One region of the Paenibacillus sp. SJS-P3 genome, then DNA from elsewhere that is predicted to be linked to it. Evidence: riboswitches for the same ligand, from Rfam matches in the RefSeq annotation. Region 1 holds a riboswitch; each other region holds the start of a gene.

Region 1 (5,640 bases):
CGATGTCCAGTAGTTGTATAATTCAAGTATATACTTTCATCATACAACTTGTTTGAAGCGTCCGCAAATCGGAATCGAGGGGTTATGAGGATGAAAGCCAAGGATTTTATGATCTCCAAGGTTTATAAGGTGAAGGAATCCGATACCGTGAGGGATGTCATCGAGAGATTTCTTGCTTACCGCATCAGCGGCCTGCCCGTCGTCAACGAGCGCAACGTAATCGTCGGATACGTCAGCGACGGCGATATCATGCGATACATCGGCAAGCATGAAGACATTGTCGTCGATGCCTTTTATTTCACGGCCGTCGTGAATGGCGACAACGATAAATATGAGGAGAGGCTGAAGCGGCTGCTTCCTTTGAATGTCATGGCGATCGCCAAGAAAAAAGTTGTAACCGCTTCCGTGGAGGATGACATCGAGCAGATCGCCGCCATCCTGGGCAAGAAGCAGATCAAAAAGCTGCCGGTCCACCGGGGCGGCTTCCTTGCGGGCATCATCAGCCGCGGCGACGTCATCCGCCAATCGTTTCAATCCCTTCTTTAAAGACGCTTGCAGGCAGCTTTCAAGCCGAAAAAGAGCCCGTTATGCCGGACCGGCACAACGGGCTCTTTTCGTTCTGCAATCCGTGGTTCACTTCATCGCTTGATAGATGGCTTCCAGCAGCTCGCCGTTCATGTTCTGGCCATACTCCCAGAACATGATGCCGCCGAGTCCGCCGGACTTCGCGTAATTCACCTTTCCGGTCAGCGATTCCGCATCGTCGTAGCTGAGGAAGCCGCCGCTGGAATTCGTCAGGTATGGAGCCCTTGCCGTGGAGTCCCACTGGCGGGTCCATCCGTTCTTGTTGATATAGCTCGCCTTGAGCTCATCATAGGTGTAATCGCCGGAGCCATGGGAGTAGAAGGCGCCTCCGGCGACGAGCTTCGCTGCCGGAGCGCCCTTGCTCTTCAGCAGCTTGATGGCGGAATCGACGCTGTAGCTTGCCATCGAGGAGTTGTACAGGGCGGTGTGATGGGTATTCGCGCCGTTCTGCAGATCGTACGTCATGACATTGAGGAAATCGAAGGAGGGAATGACGGCGGCGATATCGATGTTGCCGAGACCGTAGTCGGAGGCGCCGACGGCGGCTGTAAGCTGGTATTTGTTGGCGGAGCGTCCATCGGCCGAGCTGGCCGAGTCCAGAGTCGAACGGAGCTTCTGGATGAACAGAGTATAGTTCGCGCGGTCGCCGGAGCCCGGATATTCCCAATCGATATCGATGCCGTCCAGCTTATTGGCCCGGATATAGGATACGGCGCTGTTGGCGAACGCCGTGCGGCTCGCGTCCGTAGCCGCTGCTGCGGGGAAGCTGGCGGAGCGGCCCCAGCCTCCGACGGAGACGAGAACCTTGAGATTCGAATTTTTGGATTTCAGCGAGACGAGCTGCGCCAGCTTGCCCGTATCCCCTCCGCTGACACCGGCAGAGGTCGCGTCGGCGAAGGCATAGAACACATGTGTCAGCTTCTCGGCCGGCACGGTGCTGATGACGGGGAAATGCCAGTCGGCTACATACGCGCCGATGATTTTGCCGGCAGGGACAGGAGTGGCCGTCGGCGTCGGTGTCGGAGTGGCGCTAGGCTTAGGCGTCGCCGTAGGAGCAGGCGTTGCCGTAGGAGTCGGCGTAGGGGATGCCGAGCAGAGTGACAGCACTTTCCAGGCTCCCCATTCTCCGGCGAGATCCGGGCGCTCGCCTTGCGTCCACCATTTGGCTTCGTACAGCGTGCCGGAGTAGACCGCCTTCTGCCCGACGGTATAGATGGAGGACGAGCTCCAGGCAGCGACTCCGCTGCATGCATCCGCAGCGCTGGCCTTCTGGACGGCGACGCCTTGCGGAAGGAGCGAGAAGGCAAGAAGCACGGCAAGCATCAAGACTCTCAGCGCGGAAGCTGCTATGCGGCGGTTCGGTTTGAACATGAACGATACCTCCTGAAGGATAGGATGATAGGGGCGAAACAAGAATGAGAGGGAATATCCGACCTCCTTTTTCGAATCTATTGAAAGCACTTTCATTATCAATGAAAGTGCTTATCGATAAAAGGGGAAAATTGGATGAATGCAGGGAGAAATTTCTATCGAATGGGAATAGAGTACTTTAAAGGAAGAAAGGGGAAGGACTATTTGTTCAGAAATAGGCATCAAAAATATCTCTATTACGATATAAACAAGGGCGAACGACCCTCTTAGACCGAAAAAGTCGAATTATGAAAGACTTCTAATAATCCAAAGGGAGGAGTTCGACAAAAAACTACGAATATTAACCATCAGCAAACAAGCTTGAAACAAAATAAATGCCGAATTTTCGATAAGAAAAACGGGGGAACCACTCGGGGTGAATGAATTCTGCAAGAGAGAATTCTAGGGAACCTTCTACCGAACCCATCAGCTAACTTCGTAGGCACCGGAGGGAGAACCATCTGTGAAGAAAGTCATCATGTCCATTACCGCTTTCATTCTTATTGCCGTGTTCGCATCATCCAGCGTGTTCGCAAGCACCGAATTGAAGTCATCCGTCGGCAAGGTTCTCGGCACTCCCTACAAGTATGGAGGCACGACTACAGCAGGATTCGACTGCTCGGGATTCGTCCGCTATATTTTCGGCCAGTTCGACGTGAAGCTGCCCCGCACCTCCCAATCCCAGGCCAAGGCCGGCACGAAGGTGGAAAAGGATGATCTTCGTCCGGGAGACCTCGTCTTCTTCAACACCAACGGCCGCGGCATCTCGCATGCCGGCATCTATGTCGGAGACGGCAAGTTCGCCCACTCCTCGAGCAAGGGCGTCCGGTATACGGATCTGGACGATGCCTACTATGCCAAGCGCTACGTTACCGCGCGCCGCGTCGTGACGGGCGAGGATTACAGCAAGATGGTAAGCGAAGAGGAAGAAGCGGCCGACGACGCCGGGGAATGATGGACGGCTCCGGTTCTGAAGGATGAGGGGAGACAGGCGGCGCGAGCTGCCTGTCTTTCTTTTTTGCGCAGTCGGTTATATTCCAGCAACAAAACCGAAAAGCCTTCCCGCCGGGGAAGGCTTTTCTTGGTTTCAGCTCGAAGGCTCTTCCTTCGGCACATGCTTGAAAATCTCGCCGGATTCCATCAGATCGATGACCCGGTCCAGCCACAAATAATAGTCGATCGCTTGGCGGATTTTCTCCAGATCGCTGCTGATCAGCATGGCTTCTGCTTCCGATCCGCTGCTCTCGGCCAGCTTGTCCAGCTCTGCCTTGGAGCGGCGAAGCGCCATCAGGTTGAGCTCCACGGCCTTTCTCCACTTCAGGACAAAAAAATCGGCGAAAGTCTGGTGCCAGTCCCGCTCGACTTCATACAAGTCCTTCCGCGATCCCTTTTCCCATACCTTGTTCACCATATTCAAATCAACCAGCGTGCGGATACCGGTGCTCATGCTGGTTTTGCTCATTTCCATCGCTTTGCCCATCTCGTCGAGATTCATCGGCTTGTCCTGGAAAAACATGAGCCCATACAGCAGTCCTGTAGACTGTGTAATGCCGTACAGGTCCATGTTCTTGCCGATGGACTCGATCACGCGCTTGCGCGCCTTCTGGATTGCCTGCTCCTGCGCGGCCTCCAGGCCGGCAAAATCATTGGTCATCATGTCCGCTCCTTCATCGCCTTCTCGGCTGACAAAGTAATTGTAAGAAACATTCCCGGCAATGTAAAGCGGTTGATGAACGAGTATAAGAGAGGATACGGGAGCATTTCGCACGTAAAGTATGAACAGAAAAAACCGTACGTACTTATTATACGGATAAAACGGTTGACGGTGTCGTGAATTGTTCGATAGACTAGTTCGAGTGAGCGTTGGCCGCAAGAGAGGCCATAAGGAGGTGAAGCGCTTGTCGATCATTGAAGTCACGGATGTGACGAAAATATTCGGCGAGGATCCAAAACGAATGCTGCCGCTTCTGACGGAAGGGTGGAGCAAAGACAGGATCTTTAAAGAAACGCGGCATACGGTTGGGGTCAACCGGGTTCAATTTGCCGTCGAGCCGGGAGAAATTTTTGTCATCATGGGGCTGTCCGGCAGCGGGAAATCGACTCTCGTGCGCCTGCTGAACAGGCTGATCGAGCCGACGGGAGGCGCCATCCGCATCGCGGGACAGGATATTACCCGCTTGAATGCGGAGCAGCTGAGGAAGGTGCGCCAGAAAAAGATCAGCATGGTCTTCCAGAAATTCGCGCTGTTTCCGCATCGGACACTGCTTGAGAATGTGGAGTACGGACTTGAGGTCCAGAAAGTGCCCAAGAAGGAAAGAGAGCCGAAAGCAAGGGAAGCCTTGCGGCTCGTCGGACTGGAAGAAAGGGCTGACAGTTATCCCGATCAACTGAGCGGCGGCATGCAGCAGCGGGTCGGACTGGCAAGAGCGCTTGCGAACGACCCTGAAATACTGCTGATGGACGAAGCGTTCAGCGCGCTTGATCCGCTCATCCGCAAGGATATGCAGGACGAACTGCTGGAGCTGCAGGAGAAGATGAAAAAAACGATCGTGTTCATTACGCATGATCTGGATGAGGCGCTGCGGATCGGGGACCGCATCGCGCTCATGAAGGATGGAGCGATCGTGCAGATCGGCACGCCGGAAGAAATCATGGTCAATCCTGCCAACGAATATGTGGAGCGGTTCGTCGAGGACGTGGATTTGTCCAAGGTGCTCACCGCCTCCCATGTGATGCGGCGTCCCGAGACGATCGGTCTCGACCGCGGCGCCAGGGTCGCCCTGCAGCTGATGCGCGAGAGCGGCATCTCCAATCTGTTCGTGACGGACCGCAGCCGCAAGCTGATCGGCGTCCTCACCGCCGACGACGCGTCGGAAGCGGCGAAGCGCGGACAGCCGCTGGAGGAGATCGTTATCCGGGATACCCCTGTCGTCACTCCGGATATGCTTCTCCACGAGCTGTTCGACATATGCGGGACCAGCAAGTATCCAGTCGCCGTCGTGAACGAGGCGGGACGCATCGTCGGCGTCATCGTGCGCGGAGCCGTGCTCGGAGCGCTTGCCGGTCATGTCTCCGGACGGGAGGTGAGCGAGGATGCTGCCGAAACTACCGCTTGATAAATGGGTAGACCAAGTCGTGGATTCCATCGAGGAGAACATGAACTTCCTGTTCGATCCGATTTCAGCCGGAATCGAAGGCGTCGTGGACTTTTTCTCTTATCTGCTCCATCTTCCGCCTGCGATCGTGCTGATCGTTCTGTTTACGGCGCTGGCCTGGTGGATCATGCGCTGGCCGATGGCGCTCTTCACGTTCGTCGGCTTGTTCCTGATCGACAATCTCGGCTATTGGGACCATACGATGGATACGCTGGCGCTCGTGCTGACATCGGCGATCGTCAGCATCGTGCTCGGCGTGCCGATCGGAATCGCCTGCGCCCGGAACAACCGCACGCAGAGCATCGTGACGCCCATTCTTGATTTCATGCAGACGATGCCGGCCTTCGTCTACCTGATCCCGGCTGTGACATTCTTCAATCTGGGCGTTGTGCCCGGCGTCATCGCCTCGGTCATTTTTGCGGTGCCGCCGACGATCCGCCTGACGAATCTCGGCATACGCCAGGTGCCCGCCGATCTGGTGGAGGCTGCG
Region 2 (5,640 bases), 1.7 Mb from region 1:
GTCGTCAAGGACAGCGGCATGCATGCGGTCGAGGATTATCTGATGAGCCGATATCAGATGTATTGGCAGGTATATTTCCATCCGGTGACACGCAGCTCGGAGATCGTACTGAGGAAAATTCTTCTGAGGGCCCAGGAGCTGTGCCGTTCGGGCTATTCCTTCTCCTGGATTCCCGAGCCGATCAAGCGGCTGTTCAACCAGGAGCTGGATGTGGTTTCTTATTTGAAGCTGGACGAATCGCTTGTCCAAACGGTTTTTGCCGCTTGGACCGAAGAGGAGGATAAGTTGCTGGCATCATTATGCACCCGATTCCTTAATCGCAAATTGTACAAATATATAACCTTCGACCGCGAACATGAATCAGACGCCCAGTTTTTCTGCGAACGGCTGGCCGCCGCTGGAATGGACCGCGATTACGAGCTGGAGATTGATTTCCCTTATGATCTTCCCTATCATGTGTATCGTTCGGGAATGGACAAGCAGGAGGAAGGAAACCGGGGCAAGCCTCCGATCCTGCTTCTTGACAGCTCCATGCAGCTGACGGAAATATCCGCGCAGTCCGATGTAGTGAGGTCGATAACGGGCATGCACCGCGGCCAATACCGGCTCTTCTACGATGCCGAAGCGGCTTCGCTGCTCAGCTATCGCATGGAACCGGAAATTCGGGAAAGACTTGGCCTGTAGGCCGTATTCGAAAGGAGTCGAAACATGGCAGGATTGATTGACACGCATACGCATCTGGACTCCCCCAAATTCGACAATGACCGCGAGGAAGTAATCCAGCGCGCCCGCGACGCGGGCGTGGAGCTGATGTTCAATGTCGGATTCAACCGCGAGACGATTCCGACGACGCTGGAACTTGCCGAAAAATATCCGTTCATCTACGCCATTGTCGGGTGGCATCCGACGGACAGCGCCGATGTGAGGGAAGGGGACCTCGAACGGGTGGAGGCGCTGATGGCGCATCCAAAGGTCGTCGCTATCGGGGAAATCGGACTGGACTATTATTGGGATACCGCTCCCAAGGATGTCCAGCAGCAAGTATTCCGGGAGCAGATCCGCATCGCGAAGCGTACGGGCAAGCCGATCGTCATTCATAACCGCGATGCCCATGAGGATGTCGTCCGCATTCTTCGGGAAGAGAAGGCGGCTGAGGTCGGAGGCATCATGCACTGCTTCTCCGGCAGCTGGGAGACCGCCAAGCAGTGTCTGGACATGAACTTCTATATTTCGTTCGGCGGGCCGGTGACATTCAAGAATGCCAGGGTGCCGAAAGAAGTTCTTGCGCAGGTTCCACTGGACCGTCTGCTGATCGAAACGGACTCCCCATATCTGGCTCCTCATCCTCATCGAGGGAAGCGGAATGAGTCCGCATTCGTGGCATTGGTTGCCGAGACAGCGGCGGAAATAAAAGGTAAAAATGTGAATGAGATCGTTTCCATCACATCCGCAAATGCAAGAAAATGTTTCCAGCTTTCTTAAAATCGGGCGAAAAAGCTTGTAAAAAGGTGCTTGGTTGAGAAAAATTATATTTTCGCTCCATCAAACCGCCAAAAACGGCCGGATTTTCCTCTAATTTGGCTGAAAGAGTCTTTTATCTCTTCTTTACAATCGGTTGACCAAAACTGTATGATTCAACTCAGAGCTTTGAGTGATGCAGTTTTGTATTCATTCGCTTAATCTCCCCACAAGGGAGAGCGGGGGAACCAAGCAGCGATTCCATGCAGTCCCGGATGACATGATATTCCGGAGCGGACTGGATGGACGAACTGACCTTTTCCAGGGGTGAATTTTGCCAAAAGGCCTTGAGCAGGCCAAGTAGGCGAATAGGGCAGCTCTCTTGTCCGAACCCGTCAGCTAACCTCGTAAGCGCATATAAGAGAGATCAACCTCGTGCTCCACTTTCCATGTGTTCAGCGTGACCAACCCGGGAAGCCACGATACAGATCCTCTGTCGACGGCTTCTTTTTGTTTGAATATTGCGTAAACCGTCGACATAGGGTTAACCGTGGAGGTGAAGCAAGAGGTTGATAGGCGTGCTGCTCGGCACGTACAAAACCTAATAGTCGCGTCTTAAATAGTCATGCGTAACACGAGGCGGCGGGGCTATGTAAGGAGGACCGAAGAAGTGGGCGCAATTCCCTTTAAGGACACCCATGTACAACGATCATCCAGCAAGTCTTTCCAATGGCGATGGAAGCATGAAAACCTGCGTTTGATCCTACTGAGCTTAATTATCTCAATCGCGATGACTTTCATGTTTTTGGTGTTGTTGCACGGAACGTCTGAGAAGAACGTCTCCGTAGTGTTGAACGGACAGGAAACGATCCTGAGCACGAAGCAGGATGTCCTGCAGCACCTACTGGATGAACAAGCTATAACTGTCGGACCGCACGACCAGATTTCAGTTCCGCTGAGCGCGGCGCTCAAGGATGGGGACCGGATCATTGTCGATCAGGCTGTGCCGGTGACGATTATGGCTGACGGAAAGACTACGACGGTGTACACGACCGAAAAAACCGTGAAGGCCGCGATCGGAGAGTCCAATATTCCGATTCGCGAGCAAGACAAAATTTTCCCTGACACCTCCTCGCAGCTGAAACCGAACATGACGATTCGGGTGCTGCGAATCGACAAGCATACGACCACGACAAAGCACGATATTCCTTTCACCGTCATCCGCAAAGAGGATGCTACCTTGGAAAAGGGGCAGCTAAAAATGGTGAAGGCCGGCCAAAATGGCCAATTGGTCAAAACCTTCGAAAAGGTATACCAGGATGGCAAGATGGTATCCATGACGCTGCTCGCCAAATCGATGGAACAGCCCGCCGTGAACAAGATCGTTGCGGTCGGCACCAAGGAAAAGCCGAAGCCTAAAGCAGTCGCTCTCAGCGCGGCGTCTTCGGCATCGCAATCCGTCACCAAATCGGGCCTATCGCTCAAAGCCAAGAAAGTGCTGAACAACGTAACCCTGACGGCTTATACCGCCGGCTTGGCCTCTACGGGCAAATCCAAAGGCGATGCCGGCTACGGCATCACTGCTTCCGGAGCAAAAGTATCGGAAGGCCGTACCATTGCAGTCGACCCGGATGTCATCCCGTTGGGATGGTGGGTATATATAGAAGGAATCGGCTTCCGTCGTGCAGAAGATACGGGGAGCGCGATCAACGGCAAGAAGATCGACGTGTTCTACGAGAGTGAATCTTACGCGAGGCAGTTCGGCAAGAAGCGCGGATACACCGTATACGTGCTGGGTCCAACCAAGCCGAAGCTGAGCTGATTCAAGCGATACGGGTCCGCCTCTACGAGGCGGTCCCGTTTTGGACGTTTACCGGGCATGAGGAGAGTAGAGAGGGCTTTTTTGGCCCATGCTAGTACCACTGCTGTCCTTTTCCGGCCGCAGTCCGGATTCGGACCTGGCTGTCATTCAAGAGGCTCAAGCCTCTTTTTCTTTTTATACCCCTCAAACGCGTATTGAATTAAAGGAGACAAGGCCTTGATCAAAGAAATTATCGTCGTGGAGGGCAAGGACGACACGGCAGCGATTCGGCGCGCCGTGGAAGCCGACACGATCGAAACGAACGGCTCGGCGATCGGCGAGGAAGTGCTGCGCCGGATCGAGCTCGCCATGCAGCGTCGGGGAGTCATCATCTTCACCGATCCCGACCATGCAGGAGAGAGAATACGCAAAATCGTCTCGCAGCGGGTGCCTGGCTGCAAGCATGCTTTTCTGCCGCAGGAGGACGCCCTGTACAAAGGCGACATCGGAGTGGAGAACGCTTCTCCCGAAGCGGTCAGGAGGGCTCTGGCGTCCGTTCGGACGGAGGGAGATCCAGAGAAGGCGGAAATCTCAAACGGTGATCTGCTGGAAGCGGGTCTGCTGGTGCATAGCGATGCGGCCCGGCGGCGCTTGCTCATGGGCAACCGGCTGGGCATCGGCTATTGCAACGGCAAGCAGTTCCTGAAGCGCTGCGCCAGCTTTCAGATCACGAAGGAAGAATTCGGACAAGCCTTGCGGCAGATGGAGGAGGAGATCGCCCATGGACGTAGCGACACCTAGAAGAACGAAGGAAATCATCGAGAGGCATGGTTTCTCCTTCAAGAAGAGCCTGGGGCAGAACTTCCTGATCGACCCCAATATTCTGAACAAGATCGTAACCGCGGCCGGACTGGACCCCACCAAAGGGGCGCTGGAGATCGGTCCCGGCATCGGCGCGTTGACCCAGCAGCTGGCAAGGGAAGCGGGCAAGGTGGCAGCGGTCGAGATCGACCGGCGGCTGATCCCGATTCTTCAGGAAGTGCTGGAAGCCGACGAGAATGTGCATATCGTTCACGGCGACGTGCTGGAGATCGACCTGCAGGCGCTGTTCAAGGAGCAGTTCGGCGAGGTGAGCGGTGTCAGCGTCGTGGCCAATCTGCCTTATTACGTGACGACTCCGATCCTGATGAAGCTTCTGGAGGAGCGGCTGCCGCTGGAGAACATCGTGGTGATGATCCAGAAGGAAGTCGCCGAGCGGATGGCGGCCAAGCCCGGCACGAAAGCCTATGGCAGCCTCAGCGTGGCAGTCCAGTATTACGCGGTGCCGGAGCTTGTCTGCATCGTACCTCATACGGTATTCATTCCGCAGCCGAACGTCGACTCGGCCGTCATCAAGCTGGCGATGCGGGACAAGCCTGCCGTGGACGTGGCGGACGAAGATTTCTTCTTCCGCACGGTTCAAGCCTGCTTCGCGCAGCGCCGCAAGACGATCCACAACAATCTGTCCTCCTGGCTGGGCAAGGACAAGCGGGAAGAGCTTACCCGCATCCTCGAATCGACGGGAATCGATCCCGTGCGGCGCGGCGAGACGCTGTCGCTGCAGGAATATGCCTCTCTGACGGCTGCGCTTGAAGCGCATGGCCTAAAGGGCTGACAGACCCGGCAGCGTTGCTCCGGCTAAGCGAAGCTCTTCATGAGGATCCGTTCGGATTCTGTCATGGAGGGCTTTTTGTATTGGGAGCCGCGCCAGAGACGCAGCGCCGAAAACCCGTTGTCACCTCCGGCGGCCTATGCCCATACCATAAGGCAGAGGTGATGGGCCTAATGAATGAAGGGGATTTTGTCGTTCGGCGCTCCTACGGCGGGGATGTATTGTTCCGCATTGAAGCTGTCCGCGGGGATACCGCCATTTTGAAGGGAGCGGAGTACCGTCTGCTCGCCGACGCGCCGCTCGGCGACCTGACGAAGGTGGGCGATCCGGAGGAGCTGAGCGTCACGAAGTCGGTCCGAAGCAAGGTGAAGGCGTCCAACCAGCGGATGAGCCAAGAGCTGATCGATCAGTCCGTCCATCACGAGATGGACTTCCGTCCCGGAGACTCCAATGCTTCCGCACAAGCATATTTCGACCTGCCAGGCAAAGTTCTGCATCTGGACGGCGACGCCAATTATATGCGCAAAAGCATGCAGCTGTACAATCAGATGAAGGTGCCGGCTCAAGGCCTTCATGTCGGCGAAGCGCAGATGGCGGATCTGCTGTACCATCTGCTGCCGCAGGTGAAGCCGGATGTCGTCGTCATTACCGGCCATGACGGCCTGCTCAAGAACCGCCCTAGTGGCGATCTCTACAGCATAGGCAGTTATAAGAACTCCCAGAACTTCGT
Region 3 (5,640 bases), 470 kb from region 1:
AGTCGAGCAGATTGGGCGATACGAGCTGATGGGCGACCCTGATTCCCATATCCCGCTCCGGATAGATGACCCTGTCGACGCCAAGCTTGTCCAGCACCCGGCCGTGCAGCTCCGATACCGCCTTCACGACGACCTTGCCGACTCCGGAATCCTTGACCAGTATCGCCGCCATAATGCTCGACTGGATGTCTCCCCCGATGGCCACGATGCAGCAGTCGAAGTTGCGGATGCCGATCGCGCGCAGCGCATCCTCGTCCGTCGCGTCGGCGCATAGCGTATGGGTGAGCACGGCGCTCATATCGTCCACCAGCTCCTCGCTGCGGTCGATGCCGAGCACCTCATAGCCGAGCTGCATGAGCTCCTTGCCCAGGCTGGAGCCGAATCGGCCCAGCCCGATGACGCAGTATTGCTCTCCTTTTGAACTCTTTCCCATTGTGTCTCTTTATTTCCTTTCCTATCCGATGATAATCTTGCCTTCTGGATTTTTATATAATTCCTTGCCTTGCTTCGGTCTCAGCGCGTATGCCATCGTCAGCGGACCGAGCCGGCCGGCGAACATCGTCAGGCTGAGCAGCAGCTTGCTGACATCCTTCAGGCTGGTCGTGATTCCCGTGCTGAGCCCGACGGTGCCGAATGCCGATACCGTCTCGAACAGGATCCGCAGGAAATCGCGGTCCTCGACGGTGCAGAGCACCATCGTCACGACGAGCACGAGCGCAAGCGACAGCATCGTGATCGTCAAAGCCTTCATGATGCGCTCCTTGCCCAGCCGGTAGCGGAAGAGGACGATGTCCTCCCTGCCGCGGATCATAGCGCCCATCGCGGCGACGAGCGTCATGAACGTCGTCGTCTTGATGCCGCCGCCCGTCGAGCCCGGCGATGCCCCGATGAACATGAGGATGATCATGAAGAACAAGCTCGCCTGGCGCATCGCGCCGATATCGAGCGAGTTGGCTCCCGCCGTGCGCGTCGTGACGGATTGGAAGAAGGCTGCGAGCACCTTGCCTCCGAAGCCGAGCGGCTCCATCGTTTTGGCGTTGGAATATTCGAAGATGAAGATGACGACCGCTCCGATGACGATCAGGCTGCCCGTGGCCAGCAAGACCACTTTGGAATGGAGGGAGAACCTGCGGTTGTTCCTCCATTCCATCAGATCGGACAACACGATGAAGCCGAGGCCTCCTGTAACGATCAGCACCATCGTCACGATATTGACGAGCGGATCCGACACATAGCCGGTGAGGCTCCGATAATCGCCGAAGATGTCGAAGCCGGAGTTGTTGAACATGGATACGCCGTGGAAGATGCCGAAGTAAACGGCGCGGCCGATCGGCATGTCCGATGCGAAGCGGACCGCGTACAGCAGCGCTCCCGCCGCTTCGATGACGAGGGAATACAGCAGAACTTTGCGGATAAGCCGGACGATTCCCTCTATGGAGCTCTGGTTCATCGCTTCCTGCAGCAGCAGCCGGTCCTTGAGCGAGATGCGCTTGCGCAGCACGAGGGCGAACAGCGTCGCCATCGTCATGAAGCCGAGCCCTCCGATCTGAATAAGCAGAAGAATGATGATCTGGCCTGCAATCGAATAGTGGGTGCCGGTATCCACGACGACGAGGCCTGTGACGCAAGCCGCCGAAGTAGCGGTGAACAGGGCGTCGATCCACCTCGTGCCCTCTCCGCCGGCCGTTGCGAACGGCTGCATCAGCAGCAGCGAGCCGATGCCGATCATGACGGCGAATCCGGCGACGAGAATGCGCGGCGGCGACAATTTGAAAGCTTGCTTGAATACTGAAGACCATGATTGCATGCCGGCGACTCTCCTTTTGTCTCCATATCCCTGCCGATCGCGAAGTCCTGGCATCGTAAGCCTGTCGCTTCGGAAGCACAAAAAAAAGCACTGGAAACCCAAGTGCCTGTGCGCCCTGCGAGTCCGGTCAAGCAGCCTCCGAGGTTAGCTGTCGGATTCGGGCATGACGGCTGCCCTATCCGCTCCCGGCAGGCAGCCGCCTGCGCCGGAACGGAATTCACCCCAAGCTGCGCCAGGCAGCTATATGGTTCCCCCGTATTCTTTGGAAATTCGGCTGTTCTATATGGTCGGATTTGATTATATAGGATAGAGGACAGGTTACCAATGTCCCAATCCAAGCTTGCGGAGCGATATGGGACGGAAAATAGTGCTGGGACAAGTCCAGCAAGGCGTAATCCTGCCCTTGCTCTTTCTTTTGCGCGAAATCTCGATCTCTCCCTGCCGCGGCGTGGATAATTTGAAAGCCGCTGTGGTAAGGTTATAAAAGCTTGCCCTGCAGTCAGGCATCGTCAGGAGGACAATCATGAACAGCTCCGAGTTGGAGAAAAGCTATCGTAAGTATTTCTGGACGGGAATCATTGGAGCCGCCATCTTCCTGATTTTGCAGATCATCCCTTCCTTCGCGGGAGGGCTGTCGGGAGAGGAAGCTTCCGACAAGCCTGTTCCCAAGGGCGAGGCGCAGCAGGCAGCGATGGCTTTCGCCCGGCAGCTGACCGGCTCCGAGCCTCTCGCCGCTCATACGGTCCACCAATCCGACCGGGACATAACCGGTTATCTGAGCAAAGAAAAGCTGTCCAAAAAATTCGAGGAAGGACCCGGCAAGATCGTTCCGGCCGATACATGGCAGGTGTCTCTCTCCCTGCCCGAAGGGCAGATGTTCGTCGAGGTCGGCATGTCCAGCGGCCGGGTGATCGGCTGGAAGCAGGTGTTCACGCCCTCTGCCGGAGAATCCGCGGACGTCCTTGCCCCCAGCGCGGAACAGCTTGACCGGCTTGCCGCCAAGCAAGCCGCCGAGCTCGGCTACGGCAAGCTGGAGAGGATCGGTGAATCGGCGGGCTACAAGACGGTGTATGCCGTGCAAGGAGGAGGGATCGGCCAAGCCCGCCTCACCATAGAGGCGGCTCCTCCTTCCGCCGCCGCAGCTGAGCCTGGCGGCAAGACCGTCCTGGCGGAGTTCATGCCGCGCTATGAAGTGCCCAAGGATTACCTCGCCTACACGGCGGATCAGGATCGGATCGCCTCCAGCCTGTCGCTGCTGGGCAATCTGCTGCCGAGCGGAATCCTGTTCGTTCTCGCCGTCATCTATTCGATCGTCATGAGGAAGTACAGCTCCTTCCGCCGCGGCTGGGCGATCAGCCTCGTGTTTCTCGGCTTCTATGCCATCAACAACCTGAACATGCTCGACGGCCTCCGGGCCATGTATGGAGCGCGGCCCAACGCCGAGACCGTCGTCCTGGTCCAGCTCGTCATCACGATGGGCCTCACCTTCCTGCTCGCTCTGTCCGCCTACTTCTCCCTCGTCGCCGGGGATGGGCTATGGCGCGCGCAGGGCAGGCGGCTGTGGCTGACCTCCCGCGAGTCCCGCTTCGGAGAGACCGCTTGGAGCAGCATGAAGCTTGCCTATGTGCTCGGCTTCATCCTTCTCGGCCTGCAGACCGTTATCTTGATCGGCCTGTCGGCATTTACCGGAGCTTGGTCGACAAGCGACGTAACCCAGTCGCCCTACAACCTCGCCGCTCCGCTGCTGATGCCGCTGCTGGCGTGGTGCGCAGCCATCCAGGAGGAAGCCGTCTATCGCCTGTTCGGCATCGGCCTGCTGATGAAGTGGCTGAAAAACCCGTTCGTCGCCTGCCTCATCCCTACGATCATCTGGGCGCTCGGACATGTGACCTATCCGATCTACCCGTCTACGACGAGGCTGATCGAGCTGACGATTCTCGGCCTTCTGTTCGGATACATCTTCCTTCGGTTCGGATTTTTCACGGCGGTATTCGCCCATGCCATCATGGACTCCGTGCTGATGTCGATCTCGCTCTTCCTCATCGGAGGAGGCGGCAACATCCTTGCGGGCATCGTCTACATCGTCGCGCCTGCCGGCGTCGCCTGGGCGATGAAATGGTACGGCTCGCGGCGGAGCAGCAGCATTCCGCTGGCGCCGGGCTGAGATTGCGCTCCCTATCACGCTGGAACTCAAAGGGGCTGTCCCTAAAGCCGATGGCTTTGGGGCAGCCCCTTCTCCTACGCGTAGCCGCGAGGGCACCCTGCAAGGCTCGTTTCGAGCCTTGCGCATCCTCTCCGCGAAGCCGCAAGGTGACCTATAAGGCTCGTTTCGAGCCTTGCATCCCTACGCGAAGCCGCGAGGGGCACCCTGTAAGGCTCGTTTCGAGCCTTGCATCCCTACGCGAAGCCGCGAGGGGCACCCTGTAAGGCTCGTTTCGAGCCTTGCACCCTTCCGCGAAGCCGCGAGGGGCACCCTGCAAGGCTCGTTTCGAGCCTTGCACCCCCTGCGGCAAGCCGCGAGGTGACCTGTAAGGCTCGTTTCGAGCCTTGCACCCCCTGCGCCAAGCCGCAAGGTGACCTATAAGGCTCGTTTCGAACCTTGCACCCCCTGCGCCAAGCCGAAAAGGGCAGCAGTTTTGGCTTGGATCCAGGCCCGCTTCACGATCCCGCATGGTAAAGAAAAACCTGCCCGGCCAGCCGGCACCGAAAGCGGTGCAGACAGCCATGCAGGCTTTTTCCCCATTTTTCTCGCCAATCCCGCTTGTCGCCGGGACGCTACTCTTCCTTCAGCGCCGCCACGATCCGCTCCGCCAGGGCAGCGCCGATGCCGAGCGGCTTGAATTCCTCGGCGGATGCTTCGCGGATCTTCTTGAGGGAGCCGAAATGCTTCAGCAGCTGCTTGCGGCGCTTCTCCCCGATGCCGGGAATGGAGTCCAGCGTCGATTGAACCATGGACTTGCCCCGCTGCTCGCGGTGGAACGTGATCGCGAAGCGGTGGACCTCGTCCTGGATGCGCTGCAGCAGATAGAATTCCTGGCTGTCGCGGGGCAGCATGACCGGCTCCGGCGGATCGCCGACCATAAGCTGCGCCGTCTTATGCTTGGCATCCTTCACGATCCCGCATACCGGCACCTGAAGGCCGAGCTCGTTCTCGAGGATATCGACCGCCGCGCTGATCTGCCCTTTGCCGCCGTCCACCACGATAAGATCGGGAAGCTCCAGCCCTTCCTTGAGCACCCTCTCGTACCGCCGGCGAATGACCTCGCGCATCGTCTCGTAATCATCCGGCCCTTGGACGGTCCGGACCTTGTACTTGCGATACTCCTTCTTGTCGGGCTTGCCGTCGATGAAGACGACCATGGCCGATACCGGGTTGGTTCCCTGGATATTGGAGTTGTCGAACGCCTCGATGCGCCGGATCGTCGTCAAGCCGATGGATGCGGCCAAGCCCGAAGCAGCTTTGACGCTGCGCTCCTCATCGCGATCGATCAGCTTGAATTTCTCGTCGAGCGTCACCTTGGCGTTGCCTTCCGCCATGCCGACGACCTCGCGCTTGCGCCCGCGCTGCGGAATATGGACCTTGACCTTGAGCCAGCTCTGGAGCGAGGAGCGGATCTCCTCCGCATGGGATCCGGCCGCGGGCTCGCCGCCGTCGTCCGCTGCCGCTTCCGCAGCCGGCACCGATGTCTCTGCTGCTCCTGCGGGTTGTGCAGCCGGCACCGATGTCTCCGCTGCTCCTGCTGCGCTCTGCTGCCCACGGCCAGCCGCTCCCCCGGCAGCACCGTCTTCCACAGTCGCCCCGGCATGGAGCTCGCCCGGCGGCACCGGCAGGA
Region 4 (5,640 bases), 1.0 Mb from region 1:
TTCGGCCCGATTCACCCCGGAGATCATCCGGGAACAATCCGCTCTCATCATCCAGTCGGCTCAGCGCATGGGCGCCATGCTGTCCGTCTGATCGGATTGAGCAGGGTCCGCTTTCCAGCAGCGCTGCCGGTCGAGAAGCCGGGCGGATAGAAGGAATTCCGCCTGGCCGGAGAAAAGCCCTGTCAATCATAGGATCGCTCAAACATCCGGAGACCTCGAGGTCTTCGTTTTTTTCTTTTCCATGATAAGGAAGAGGCTCGAGAGGTTAAATATAGTTGACATATAACAATAATATTACTAATATACTATTCCAGAGTAAAAAGATAGGAATAAGGAGTTGAGTCGCTTGGTCCCAAATAATAATCTGATCCATGCTATACAAACGAACTGGATCAGCTTGCTCGTTTCCATCGTTGTCATCGGTCTGCTCGTCTATCTGGCACGCCGCCGTGTAAGCTTCGGCTATCGCGTTCTGATCGCGCTCGGCATCGGGCTGGTCGTCGGCATTACGCTGAACGCCCTTGAGCTGGATGCGACCAGCATCGGCACGATCGGGTCCATCTATGTCAACCTGATCAAGATGCTCGTCATTCCGCTCGTCGCCGTGCTTGTCATTTCAAGCATCACCTCGATCTCGAATCTCGGGCAGCTGCGCAAGATCGGGACGAAGACCATCCTGCTGTTCCTGGCTACGACCGGGATCGCAGCGCTTATCGGGCTTGTCGTCGCTCTGGTCGCGAACCCGGGAACGGGCATCGCCCAAAGCGTGCCGGAAGGCTACGAATCGCGTTCCATTCCGACTTTCTCGGAAGTCATCCTGAACCTGGTTCCGTCGAACCCGATCGGGGATATGGCGGACGGCAAAGTCGTGCCGGTGCTGATCTTCTCCATTTTCGTCGCGGTGGCGATCGTGCATCTCAGCTCCCGCAAGCCGGAAGCGGTCGAGCCGGTGCGCCAGGTCATCGAATCGCTGAAGCAGGTCATGAATCAGGTGACCAAGTACATCATCCGCTTGACGCCGTACGGCGTGTACGCGCTGATCGGCTCCATGGCCGCCAAGTACGGCGCAGAGACGCTCAAGCCGCTTATCACGCTCATCATCGCGACTTATATCGCGCTTCTGCTGCACTTCATCCTGACCTTCGGAGCGCTGGTGACCTTCGGCGCGAGGCTGAATCCGTTCAAGTTCCTCCGCAAAATCTATCCGACGATCGCGGTCGCCTTCACGACTCGCAGCAGCTACGCGACGCTGCCGGTCAACCTTGAGGTCATCACCAAGAGGCTGCGCGTATCGCCGCGCATCGCCAGCTTCGTCGCTCCGCTGGGCGCGACGATGAACATGAACGGCTGCGGCGGCGTATGGCCTGCCGTCGTGGCGGTATTCGTCGCCCAGGTGTACAACGTGCCGCTGGGCGTATCGGATTACGTGCTCATCGTGCTGGTCAGCATGATCTCGTCGATCGGCGTCGCCGGAGTGCCGGGTCCGGCATCCATCTCGACGACCGTCGTGCTTACCGCGCTTGGCCTGCCTCTGGAAGGACTGGGCCTGGTGCTTGCGATCGACGCTGTCGTCGACATGGGCCGCACGGCGCTGAACGCCTCCGGCACGACCGTGTCGACCCTGCTGGTCGCCGTATCGGAAGGGGAATTCGATCGGGAGTCCTACGAGCGGGATGAGGAAGACGAGCTCGAATTGAGCCACGCATAAATTCCGGAATAGAAAGACTGCCAGCCGTTATTGCGGCTGGCAGTCTTTTTTATTGTCTATGTATGCTTCCTGAACGGCGGATGGATCTCTGTAAGTGAATACGGCCAGCACTTTCAAATCATGCGCCAAATGTCCGCTCAAGGCCGCCAAAGGCCAAGAGGCATCCCCCGGCCGCAAAGCGGATAGGGGATGCCTCTTGAAGGGATGAAGGACAGAGCGCCATCCGGCTACAGAGACAGCCGGATATGGATGTCGGATGTTTCGATAAGGGCGTTGCGTCTCCAGAAAGCGGTCGCCGGGAACAGCGTGCCTTCCTGGGAGGACGGCTCCAGCGTCTTGCGCAGCAGGCGATCCCTGTGGTCGCTGATCCATTCCGCGTCGTAATAGAGCACGGACATCGCCTCGTCGGAGCGGACCCCGACGAACGGCTGGAACCAACGGCTCCACGCGTCCCAGCTTCTCGGCGCCTTGGCGTAAGGAATGAGCACGGAAGCCTGACGGATGGAGGAGCCGAAGCACAGATGCAGCACGACGCGGTAATCTCCGCGCTCGGGATCGACGAGCGGTCCCGTGCGGGTGATGAACAAGTCGATGCAGCGGATGCGGCGGCTTGATGCTGAGCGCTCTTCTTCAAGCGCCTCGGGACGGAAGGACGGCCTGTTCGCCGTCTCAGCAGCCGGGGCCGGCGGGGAATAAGCCTCCGCGACCGCCATGTCCAGCGCGATCGGCGCGTCCAAGCCCGGAAACGGCGGCGGCGCCAAGAAGGCCTCGACCGCAGACGCAGAACAGACGGAAGGCGCAATGAAGCCCTCCTGCGCGGAAGAAGCCGCGCGGTTGTCTTTCAGTGACATCCTGACATCTCTCCTTTGTGCGCTTACGGGGTTAGCTGACGGATTCGGGCCAGAGAGTAGCCCTACCAAAAGGCAAGAGACGCGGCTTCGGCAGCCCGGCCTCTTCCTTTCGGATTCACCCCGGCAAGCGTCGACAGACGCCCGCGTATTGGTTCCCCCGCTTCCACAGTACGTGGAATTCAGCAATATGGTGATAGAGTGGTACATCATATCATAAGCCAGCCGGGCTTGTTTTGTAAAATTCGATATTGACTGAAATTTCGATATATATCTGCCGCATTCTCGTTGAAACGCCGGATAACGGCGTTTAAGCGCTCTATCCGGGATGGGTCCGCATATTTTAGTGGAGAGCAGACATAAGATCATCTTGATGATGGGCGAATACCGACCAGAAGGGATGGGGAAAGGAATGCCGCGTACCGGTACCCGGGGAGTCAAACGATCGGAGGCTCAGCGCTCGCAGCCGTCCTCCGGCAAGCAGGCTGCGCTGGAAGGCTGGAGAGGAGCCGTGCAGGAATACGTGCACGGGTACAACGAAGCCGAAGTGGAGCGGAGGCATGAGGTGCTCGGAGCCTTGCTGGAAGACAGGGATCACCGCCGCCGCCTGGAGGAAAGGCTGCGCCGGCTGCGCCTCAGGGACGAGGAGCGCGGCATTCTGTCGCCGCAGAGCGAGACGAGAGCGACGCTGCTGAGGATCAACGAGTCCGCGACCGAAGTGTCGGTCGTCCTGAAGCTGCATGTGAAGCGGCATGTCGAGCATCGCGGCCGCTCCTACACCGAGGAGCGTCTCGAGCAGGAGCGACTGTGGCTGGCCGAGGAAGGCGGAGCATGGCGCCTGACCCGGGTGGAGCCGATCGTCGGCGAGCGCAGGCCCAGATACGGCCACGCCGCGGCGGACAGCGCGCTGGCCGAGCATCGCTCCTACGGCGACGGCGGCGGCAGCGGAATCCAGCGTCCGGGCTCGCCGCGCCCTTTCCTTAATTACGGCGTCTTGTCCCGCCTGAATACACGCGACCGCGCCGTCGAGTACAGGCGCGAGCTGGTCGCCGCCTACGCCGACCGGTGGTGGAACGAAGCGAATCCGGCCTACGAGCTGTTCGAGGTCAACTGCACGAATTACGTGTCGCAATGTGTCTTTGCAGGCGAAGCACCGATGAACTATACTGGTAAAAGAGAATCGGGATGGTGGTACAAAGGCCGTACAGGCGGCCAGGAATCCTGGAGCTACAGCTGGGCGGTGTCGAACGCGCTGCAGCTGTATCTGTCGTTCCCGCGCAGCACGGGCATGCGGGCGACGACGGTGGAGAGCGCATCCGAGCTGTCCCTCGGGGACGTCATCACCTACGATTGGGGCGGGGACGGGCGGTTCCAGCATACGACAGTCGTGACGGCATTCGATGCCGACGGCATGCCGCTGGTCAACGCCAACACCGTGCCGAGCCGGCACCGCTATTGGGACTACAAGGATTCCTACGCCTGGACGGACCGGACGCGCTATCGATTTTATCATCTGCAGGACTATTTCTGATGCGGGAGCCGCATCGGTCCATGCAGCGATTGGCATTCTAATTCAAGAAGGTTACCGGAGGAGCTAACATGGGAGACAAAATTCGCGTCGGACTCATCTACGGAGGCAAGTCGGGCGAGCATCAGGTATCGCTGCAGACGGCGCTGGCCGTTATGGGCGCCTTCGATTTCGATAAATACGAGGTACAGCCCTTCTATATTACGGGCCAAGGCGAATGGCGCTCCGGAGGAGTGCTGCTGGAAGCCCCGCACAGCGTCGAGCAGCTGAAGCTGTCTCCGGCAGAGGACGGCGGCATGGCGCTGGCGCCGGTATTCGGCGGACTGGCGACGGCTGCGGCCGGAGAGGGCGCCCTGCAGGCGGCTGCCGCTTCGGCGGGAGCTCCGGGAGGGACGATCGACGTCATGTTCCCGCTGCTGCACGGAACGTTCGGCGAGGACGGCACGGTCCAGGGTTTGATGGAAATGGCCAATATTCCTTATGTCGGAGCGGGGGTCCTTGCTTCGGCAGTAGGCATGGACAAGATTTTCATGAAGAAGGTGTTCGCCCACGAGGGGCTCGAGCAATGCGTCTACCGCTACTTCAACCGGACGCAGTGGGAGAAGGACCGCGCGTTCTTCGTCATGGAAACGGAGGTCGCTCTCGGCTATCCTTGCTTCGTCAAGCCCGCCAATCTCGGCAGCAGCGTCGGCATCTCCAAAGCCCGCAACCGGGAGGAGCTCATCGCGGCCATCGAGCTCGCGCTGCGTTACGACCGCAAGGTCGTCATCGAGGAGTTCATCGACGGGCGCGAGATCGAAGTCGGCGTGCTCGGCAATGACGAGCCGCGCGCATCGGTCGTCGGCGAGATCGTCAGCGGAACGGACTTCTACGATTACAACGCCAAGTATGTGGACGGCACATCCGTCATGCACATTCCCGCCGATCTTCCGGAAGAGACGGCTGAAGCGGTGCGCGAGATGGCGATCCGGGCCTATCTGGCCATCGACGGATCCGGCCTCTCCCGCGTCGACTTCTTCCTTCGCAGGAGCGACGGCAAGATTCTGATCAACGAAGTGAACACGATGCCGGGCTTCACGCCTTACAGCATGTACCCGCTGCTCTGGAAGGAATCGGGCGTTCCTTACAAGGAGCTGCTCGACAGCCTCATCGGCTTGGCGATCTCCCGCCATGCGGAGAAGCAGAAGCTGGAGTACGGCGGCTGACCGGTTTCCATACGTTTCGCACACATTCGCGCTTCCTTCGCCTTGGCGGGAGGGAAGCTCGTTTTTTCATCCGCAGCATCCGGACAAGCAGCCGCGCTTGCCGCAGTAACGATCAGGAGGGTGAAGACAATGGGATTCGCAACGGAATTCAATTCGGTATGCAAGTTCAAGTCGGAGCAGGAGCTGTACGAGCTTCTGGAATACGGCAAAGGAAAGATGATGAAATCGGGGTTCCGGGTATTCCCGGCCGGACAGAAGGTCATCGCCTACACGCCAGGCAACCAGGCGATCGCCATCGTGAAGATCCTCGCTTCCATTGCGGAGATCAACTTCCAGGGCGATGAAGTGACG

The links. A riboswitch is a leader RNA that binds a small molecule or an ion and turns the genes downstream of it on or off. The one in region 1 is predicted to bind cyclic di-AMP.
Region 2: it holds a riboswitch for cyclic di-AMP, as region 1 does, so the genes downstream of both, AC06G8_RS00140 (G5 domain-containing protein) here and AC06G8_RS15170 (C40 family peptidase) in region 1, are expected to answer to the same signal.
Region 3: it holds a riboswitch for cyclic di-AMP, as region 1 does, so the genes downstream of both, AC06G8_RS17315 (TrkH family potassium uptake protein) here and AC06G8_RS15170 (C40 family peptidase) in region 1, are expected to answer to the same signal.
Region 4: it holds a riboswitch for cyclic di-AMP, as region 1 does, so the genes downstream of both, AC06G8_RS19920 (hypothetical protein) here and AC06G8_RS15170 (C40 family peptidase) in region 1, are expected to answer to the same signal.

Annotation. Positions count from the first base shown of each region.
Region 1 is NZ_CM160043.1:3,287,901-3,293,540, reverse strand. It holds gene AC06G8_RS15180 (CBS domain-containing protein) at 91-546, shown strand; gene AC06G8_RS15175 (glycosyl hydrolase family 18 protein) at 634-1,956, opposite strand; cyclic di-AMP (ydaO/yuaA leader) riboswitch at 2,322-2,455, shown strand; gene AC06G8_RS15170 (C40 family peptidase) at 2,459-2,950, shown strand; gene AC06G8_RS15165 (GbsR/MarR family transcriptional regulator) at 3,083-3,652, opposite strand; gene AC06G8_RS15160 (quaternary amine ABC transporter ATP-binding protein) at 3,894-5,111, shown strand; gene AC06G8_RS15155 (ABC transporter permease) at 5,089-5,640, shown strand, end outside.
Region 2 is NZ_CM160043.1:26,701-32,340, forward strand. It holds gene AC06G8_RS00130 (HD domain-containing protein) at 1-684, shown strand, start outside; gene AC06G8_RS00135 (TatD family hydrolase) at 709-1,482, shown strand; cyclic di-AMP (ydaO/yuaA leader) riboswitch at 1,664-1,887, shown strand; gene AC06G8_RS00140 (G5 domain-containing protein) at 2,129-3,280, shown strand; gene rnmV (ribonuclease M5) at 3,497-4,060, shown strand; gene rsmA (16S rRNA (adenine(1518)-N(6)/adenine(1519)-N(6))-dimethyltransferase RsmA) at 4,041-4,913, shown strand; gene yabG (sporulation peptidase YabG) at 5,084-5,640, shown strand, end outside.
Region 3 is NZ_CM160043.1:3,761,635-3,767,274, forward strand. It holds gene AC06G8_RS17310 (potassium channel family protein) at 1-433, opposite strand, end outside; gene AC06G8_RS17315 (TrkH family potassium uptake protein) at 455-1,807, opposite strand; cyclic di-AMP (ydaO/yuaA leader) riboswitch at 1,927-2,093, opposite strand; gene AC06G8_RS17320 (CPBP family intramembrane glutamic endopeptidase) at 2,331-3,971, shown strand; gene uvrC (excinuclease ABC subunit UvrC) at 4,583-5,640, opposite strand, start outside.
Region 4 is NZ_CM160043.1:4,330,071-4,335,710, reverse strand. It holds gene AC06G8_RS19930 (IclR family transcriptional regulator) at 1-91, shown strand, start outside; gene AC06G8_RS19925 (dicarboxylate/amino acid:cation symporter) at 347-1,708, shown strand; gene AC06G8_RS19920 (hypothetical protein) at 1,936-2,559, opposite strand; cyclic di-AMP (ydaO/yuaA leader) riboswitch at 2,565-2,754, opposite strand; gene AC06G8_RS19915 (amidase domain-containing protein) at 2,969-4,087, shown strand; gene AC06G8_RS19910 (D-alanine--D-alanine ligase) at 4,156-5,289, shown strand; gene AC06G8_RS19905 (hypothetical protein) at 5,419-5,640, shown strand, end outside.